One region of the Rubrivivax sp. JA1055 genome, then DNA from elsewhere that is predicted to be linked to it. Evidence: predicted binding sites of a transcription regulator. Region 1 holds the regulator's gene; the other holds the start of a gene.

Evidence for each region. The regulator NrdR, encoded in region 1, represses ribonucleotide reductase genes. The targets are predictions, from matches to a motif close to CACNANATNTNGTG.
Region 2: a site for NrdR is predicted at 1,616-1,629, ahead of LOC65_RS05800 (ribonucleoside triphosphate reductase). Genes of this name have one in related genera too.

Annotation. Positions count from the first base shown of each region.
Region 1 is NZ_JAJKFP010000001.1:229,042-232,443, forward strand. Features, by position in the region: gene LOC65_RS00960 (lytic transglycosylase domain-containing protein) at 1-203, shown strand, start outside; ZMP/ZTP riboswitch at 258-373, shown strand; gene glyA (serine hydroxymethyltransferase) at 428-1,678, shown strand; gene nrdR (transcriptional regulator NrdR) at 1,695-2,138, shown strand; gene LOC65_RS00975 (Tfp pilus assembly protein FimT/FimU) at 2,253-2,780, shown strand; gene LOC65_RS00980 (type IV pilin protein) at 2,872-3,357, shown strand; gene LOC65_RS00985 (Tfp pilus assembly protein FimT/FimU) at 3,357-3,402, shown strand, end outside.
Region 2 is NZ_JAJKFP010000003.1:29,266-32,667, forward strand. Features, by position in the region: gene LOC65_RS05800 (ribonucleoside triphosphate reductase) at 1-1,606, opposite strand, end outside; gene LOC65_RS05805 (peptidase U32 family protein) at 1,884-2,903, shown strand; gene LOC65_RS05810 (U32 family peptidase) at 2,918-3,402, shown strand, end outside.

The DNA of each region.
Region 1 (3,402 bases):
TCGGCGCCGCGCTGCTGGACAGCGACGGCGGCTACGTCGACCGCGTGATGACCGAGCAGGACTACCTCAAGCGCGTGGCCGCGGGCAACCGTGTGTCAATCAACGCGCCGATCACGGTGCCGCGCGACGCCGCGCCGATGCCGCTGCCGGCCGCGCCCCCGGCGCCGCCGCGCGCCGAACAGCTGGCGATGCTGCGCCCCTGAGCGCCGGCGTTTGACCTCGCCACGGCGGCGGCCCCGGCCGCTGCCGTTACACTCCGCGTCCTGCGCGACTGGCGATGAGGGGCCGCAACCGCCGGCCCCGAGGTGGACTGACCACCGGGAAGCGCAGGCCGGCCCACCGCCGGCGTCAGCCGTTCGCCTGGGCAGCCCTCGACGACGCTCCGCCGCGGGGCGCTCGATGGCCCTTCACTCCGAAGAGGACTGCCGTGTTCGACCGTACCCAATCCACGCTCGCCAACGTCGACCCTGAAATCTGGGCGACCATCCAGGACGAGAACCGCCGCCAGGAAGAGCACATCGAGCTCATCGCGTCGGAGAACTACACCAGCCCCGCGGTGATGGCCGCGCAAGGCTCGCAACTCACCAACAAGTACGCCGAGGGCTACCCCGGCAAGCGCTACTACGGCGGCTGCGAACACGTCGACGTCGTCGAGCAGCTGGCGATCGACCGCGTCAAGCAGCTCTTCGGCGCCAACTTCGCCAACGTGCAGCCGAACTCGGGTTCGCAGGCCAACCAGGCCGTGTTCTTCGGCCTGCTCGAGCCGGGCGACACGATCATGGGCATGAGCCTGTCCGAAGGCGGCCACCTGACGCACGGCATGCCGCTGAACATGAGCGGCAAGTGGTTCAAGGTCGTCAGCTACGGCCTGGACGCCCACGAAGCCATCGACTACGACGCGATGGAACGCCTGGCGCACGAGCACAAGCCCAAGCTCATCATCGCCGGCGCCTCGGCCTACAGCCTGCGCATCGACTTCGAACGTTTCGCCAAGGTCGCCAAGGCCGTCGGCGCCTACTTCATGGTCGACATGGCGCACTACGCGGGCCTGATCGCCGCCGGCGTCTACCCGAACCCGGTGCCGCATGCCGACGTCGTCACGTCCACCACGCACAAGAGCCTGCGTGGCCCGCGCGGCGGCATCATCCTGATGAACGACGAGGCGATCGCCAAGAAGATCAACAGCGCGATCTTCCCCGGCATCCAGGGCGGCCCGCTGATGCACGTCATCGCCGGCAAGGCGGTCGCGTTCAAGGAAGCGCTGTCCCCCGAATTCAAGGCCTACCAGCAGCAGGTCGTCGCCAACGCCAAGGTGCTGGCCGAGACGCTGATCGCGCGCGGCCTGCGCATCGTCAGCGGCGGCACCGAGAGCCACGTGATGCTCGTCGACCTGCGCCCCAAGGGCCTGACCGGCAAGGAAGCGGAAAGCCTGCTGGGCAAGGCCCACATGACCTGCAACAAGAACGGCATCCCGAACGACCCGCAGAAGCCGATGGTCACCAGCGGCATCCGCCTGGGCACGCCGGCGATGACGACGCGCGGCTTCAAGGAAGACGAGGTGCGCCGCACCGCGCACCTGATCGCCGACGTGCTCGACAACCCGCACGACGAGGCCAACCTGGCCGCGGTGCGCGAGAAGGTCGCGGCGCTGACGCGCGACTTCCCGGTCTACCGCTGAACAGGAGCGGCGGCGCATGCGTTGTCCGTACTGCGCCCACGGCGAGACGCAGGTCGTCGAGACCCGCGAGTCCGACGAGGGCGGCGTCGTGCGCCGACGCCGCCGCTGCCTGAAGTGCGAGAAGCGCTTCACGACCTACGAACGCGCCGAGGTCGCGATGCCCGCCGTCGTCAAGAAAGACGGCGCGCGGGTCGAGTTCGACCCCGAGAAGCTGCGCGCGTCGATGCTGCTGGCGCTGCGCAAGCGTCCGGTGGGCGTCGAGAAGATCGACGCCGCGATCGAGCGCATCCAGGAGCAGCTCGTCGCCGGCGGCGCACGCGAGGTGCCGAGCACACGCGTCGGCGAGCTCGTGATGCGCGAGCTCGAGAAGCTGGACAAGGTGGCCTACGTGCGTTTTGCGTCGGTCTACCGCAGCTTCGAGGACGTCGACGAGTTCAGCCAGCTGATCCGCGACATCTGAGCCGCTGATCCCCCGCGCGGGGGCCGCCACCGGCGGGCGCCCCGCGAACCCGCCACGAGGGGAGCGCAGGCCGCGCCCCGTCTTCCTAGAGTGCCCCGGCACGGGAGGACGAGCATGGCCGAGATCCGGGTTCCACGACCGCGCCGCAGGCGCGGGCTGACGCTGGTCGAGAGCGCCGTCACGCTGGCGCTGGCCGCGGTGGTCGTCGGCCTGGCGGTGCCGGGCTTCGCGGCAATCGGCGAGCGCGAGCGGCTGCGCGCCGTGGCCTCGGCGCTGCAGACCGACATCGCGTTCGCACGCAGCCAGGCCGCCGCCCAGTCGCGCCCGCTGCGGCTGGAGTTCGCCGGCCCGCGCTGCTGGCTGCTGCACGACGGCCCGGCCGGCTGCGGCTGCGGGCCCGGCGCCGCGGCCTGCCCGGGCCGGCTCGTGCTGCGCCAGGCCGATCTCGGCGCCGGCCACCCCGTCGAACTGCGCGCCAACGTCGGCTCGATCCTCTTCGAGCCGACACGCGGCACCGTCACGCCGACGACCACGGTGCGGCTGTCGCTGCCGCAGGGGCCGCGGCTGCACCTCGTCGTCAACCTGATGGGCCGGGTGCGGCGCTGCTCGCCCGACGGCCTGCCGGGCGAAGCCGCCTGCTGATCCCTTGAACCCGGGCCCCACTCCGCGACGAACGGCGGCGCCGCCGCGACGAACGGTTCGGCCGCGGACCACGCTGAAAATAATCTGCCGCATGTCCAACCGGTCGCGTCGGTGTTCCGCGGTGGGGTCTGGCGGCGGCTTCACGCTCGTCGAGCTGGCGATCACGCTGGTGGTGCTGGGCGTGATCGGCGCGCTGGCGCTGCCCTCCTTCCTGGACAGCATCCGCAAGAGCCGGCGCTCCGATGCCTACGCCGCGGTCGCGGCGGTGCAGCAGGCGCAGGAGCGCTGGCGCAGCAACCACGCCGAATACGCCACCTCGCTCGCCGACCTCGGGCTGGGTGACGCCAGCGTCTCGGGCTACTACACGATCGAGATCGGCAGCTCGGCCGCGCCGGGCGACACGCTGGCCAGCGCCTACGTCGTCACCGCCCGCGGCCGCAGCGGCACCAGCCAGGCCGCCGACCCGCAGTGCCGCCACCTCAGCATGCGCCTGCGCGGCGGCAACCTCGAGTACGCCGGCTGCGGCAGCTGCGGCGACTTCTCCTACGGCGTGGCCCACGCCTGCTGGCCCCGGTGATGCGCGCCGCCTCGCCCCGGCCGCGCGGCCTGACGCTGATCGAGC
Region 2 (3,402 bases), on a different contig from region 1:
AGAGGTGGCCGGTCTCCTCCTGCAGCTCGACGATGCGCGCGCGGATGTGGTCCAGGTAGCGCACCGCCATCGCGTGGCCCTCGGGCGAGGTGATGTCGTGGCGGTCGGCCGTGAAGTTGCGGATCATCTCGTTGATCCCGTTCACGCCGATCGTCGAGAAGTGGTTGCGCAGCGTGCCGAGGTAGCGCTTGGTGTACGGGAACAGGCCGCTGTCGATGTGGCCCTGGATGACCTTGCGCTTGATCTCCAGGCTGGTGCGCGCGATGGCGATCAGGCGGTCGGTGCGCGCCAGCAGGCCGGCTTCGTCGCCGGCGTGCAGATAGCCCAGGCGGGCGCAGTTGATCGTCACCACACCCAGCGAGCCGGTCTGCTCGGCCGAGCCGAACAGGCCGTTGCCGCGCTTCAGAAGCTCGCGCAGGTCCAGCTGCAGCCGGCAGCACATCGAGCGCACCATGTTCGGCTGCAGGTCCGAGTTCAGGAAGTTCTGGAAGTACGGCAGGCCGTACTTCGCCGTCATCTCGAACAGCGGCAGCGTGTTCGGGTGCTCCCAGTCGAAGTCGCTGGTGATGTTGTAGGTCGGGATCGGGAAGGTGAACGAGCGGCCCTTGGCGTCGCCTTCCATCATCACGTCGATGTAGGCGCGGTTGATCATGTCCATCTCGGCCTGCAGATCGCCGTAGGCGAACGGCATCTCCCGGCCGCCGATCACCGGCACCTGCTCGCGCAGGTCCTCGGGGCAGGTCCAGTCGAAGGTCAGGTTGGTGAACGGCGTCTGCGTGCCCCAGCGCGACGGCACGTTCAGGTTGTAGATCAGCTCCTGCAGGCTCTGGCGCACCTGGTCGTACGTCAGCCCGTCCTTGCGGATGAAGGGCGCGAGATAGGTGTCGAAGGAGCTGAAGGCTTGGGCGCCGGCCCATTCGTTCTGCAGCGTGCCGAGGAAGTTGACGATCTGGCCGACGGCGCTGGACAGGTGCTTGGGCGGGCCGGCCTCGACCTTGCCCGGCACGCCGTTCAGGCCTTCGTGCAGCAGCGTGCGCAGCGACCAGCCGGCGCAGTAGCCCGACAGCATGTCCAGGTCGTGGATGTGCAGGTCGGCCTCGCGGTGGGCGATGCCCACTTCCGGCGGGTAGACGTGGTTCAGCCAGTAGTTGGCGACGACCTTGCCCGAGACGTTGAGGATCAGCCCGCCCAGCGAGTAACCCTGGTTGGCGTTGGCGTTGACGCGCCAGTCCTGGCGCGCCAGGTACTCGTTGACCGAACGCTCGACGTCGACGGCGACGCTGCGGTCCTGGCGCAGCGCGCGGCGCTGCTCGCGGTAGACGATGTAGGCGCGCGCGGTGTCGAAGTGGCCGGCCTCCTGCAGCACACGCTCGACCTCGTCCTGGATCTGCTCGACGCCAGTAACACGGCGGCGCAGGCGTTCGGTGACCTGCTGCGTCAGCTCGGCGGCGCGCGCGGCGTCGTATTCGCCGGTGGCGGCGCCGGCACGCGCCAGCGCGTCGGCGATCTTGGCGGGGTCGAAGGCGACGGTGCGGCCTTCACGCTTGATGACCGCCAGCGGGGCGGCCTGGGTGTCGGCAGAGGGGGGCAGGGCGGCGTCTGTCATGCGCGTTGACACTATCTATGGTGTGTAGGCGGCGAACGATACCCAATAGATAGCGTCTACTGGTGCGGAACTCGGGCGGTCTTGACGCAGTGCAAGCTCGTCGCGCGAGGGGCTTGCGCCGGCGGCGGTGGCGCGCTTGGCGGCGCCTCGGGCCTCCGGAGACCCTGACGGCGGTGTGGTGCGCAGGTCGCGTCGACCGGTCGGTGGAGGCCCGGTTCGCAGCTGTCTTGACGTCCCGCAAGCCGCTGGCCGCACCCGCGCCTAGACTCCGCCCGCCATGCAACAGCCCCCCTTCGCGGCGCCCGAACTGGTCTGCCCCGCGGGCTCTCTGCGGGCCCTCCAGTTGGCCGTCGACGCCGGCGCCGACACGGTCTACCTGGGCCTGAAGAACGCCACCAACGCCCGGAACTTCGCCGGCCTGAACTTCGACGACGCCCAGGTGCGCGAGGGCATCGCCTACGCGCACAAGCGCGGCCGCAAGGTCCTGATGGCGCTGAACACCTTCGCCCAGTCGGCGGACGTGACGCCCTGGTACCGCGCGGTCGACACCGCCGTCGACTTCGGCGCCGACGCGCTGATCTGCGCCGACACCGCGGTGATGGCCTACGCCACGCGCACGCACCCCGAGCTGCGTCTGCACCTGTCGGTGCAGGCCTCGGCGACGAGCTACGAGGCGATCAACTTCTACCAGCGCCACTACAACATCCAGCGTGCGGTGCTGCCGCGTGTGCTGACGCTGCAGCAGGTGCAGCACGTGCTGCGCAACACGACGGTCGAGATCGAGTGCTTCGCCTTCGGCAGCCTGTGCGTGATGGTCGAAGGCCGCTGCACGCTGTCGTCGTACGCCACCGGCCAGTCGCCGAACAACGTCGGCGTCTGCTCGCCGCCTTCCGCCGTGCGCTGGACCGACACGCCCACCGGCGTCGAGTCGCGCCTGGGCGGCATGCTGATCGACCACTACGCGCCCGACGAGCCTCGCGGCTATCCGACGATCTGCAAGGGCCGCTTCGTCGTCGAAGGCAAGCGCGACTACGCGATCGAGGAGCCGACCAGCCTGAACACGCTGGCCATCCTGCCCGAGCTGATGAAGATGGGCGTCAAGGCGCTGAAGATCGAAGGCCGTCAGCGCAGCCCCGCCTACACCGAGCAGGTGACCAAGGTCTGGCGCCAGGCGATCGACGCGGCCAAGGCCTCGCCCGACCGCTTCAGCGTGCAGCCGGCCTGGACCGCCACGCTGGGCCACCTCGCCGAAGGCCAGCAGCACACGCTCGGCGCGCTGGACCGCCCGTGGCGCTGAGACCGGACGAGACGATGAGTTCCGAACGCATTAAGCTGACCGTCGGCCCGGTGCTGACCTACTGGACGCGCCAGGCGCTGATGGATTTCTACGCCGGTGTCGCCGAATCGGCCGCCGACGCCGTCGTGCTCGGCGAGGTCGTCTGCTCGCGCCGCTACGAGTTCAAGCTCGACGACTGGCTGGACCTGGCCGCCGACCTGCGCGCCGCCGGCAAGGAGGTCGTGCTGGCGACGCAGGGCCTGATCGAGTCCGAGTCCGACCTGCGTGTCGTGCGCCGCATCGCCGAGCAGCGCGACTACCTCGTCGAGGCCGGTGACGCCTCGGCGCTGGCGGTGCTGGAGCCCGCCGGCGTGCCGTTCGCGATCGGCCCGCACGTCAACGTCTACAGCCGTGCCGCGCTCGAGGAGCACGCACGTTTCGGCGCCGTGCGCTGGACGGCGCCGACCGAGCTGCCGCTGGACGCGATGGGCCGCGTGAACCCGGCCGCCGACCCGGTGAA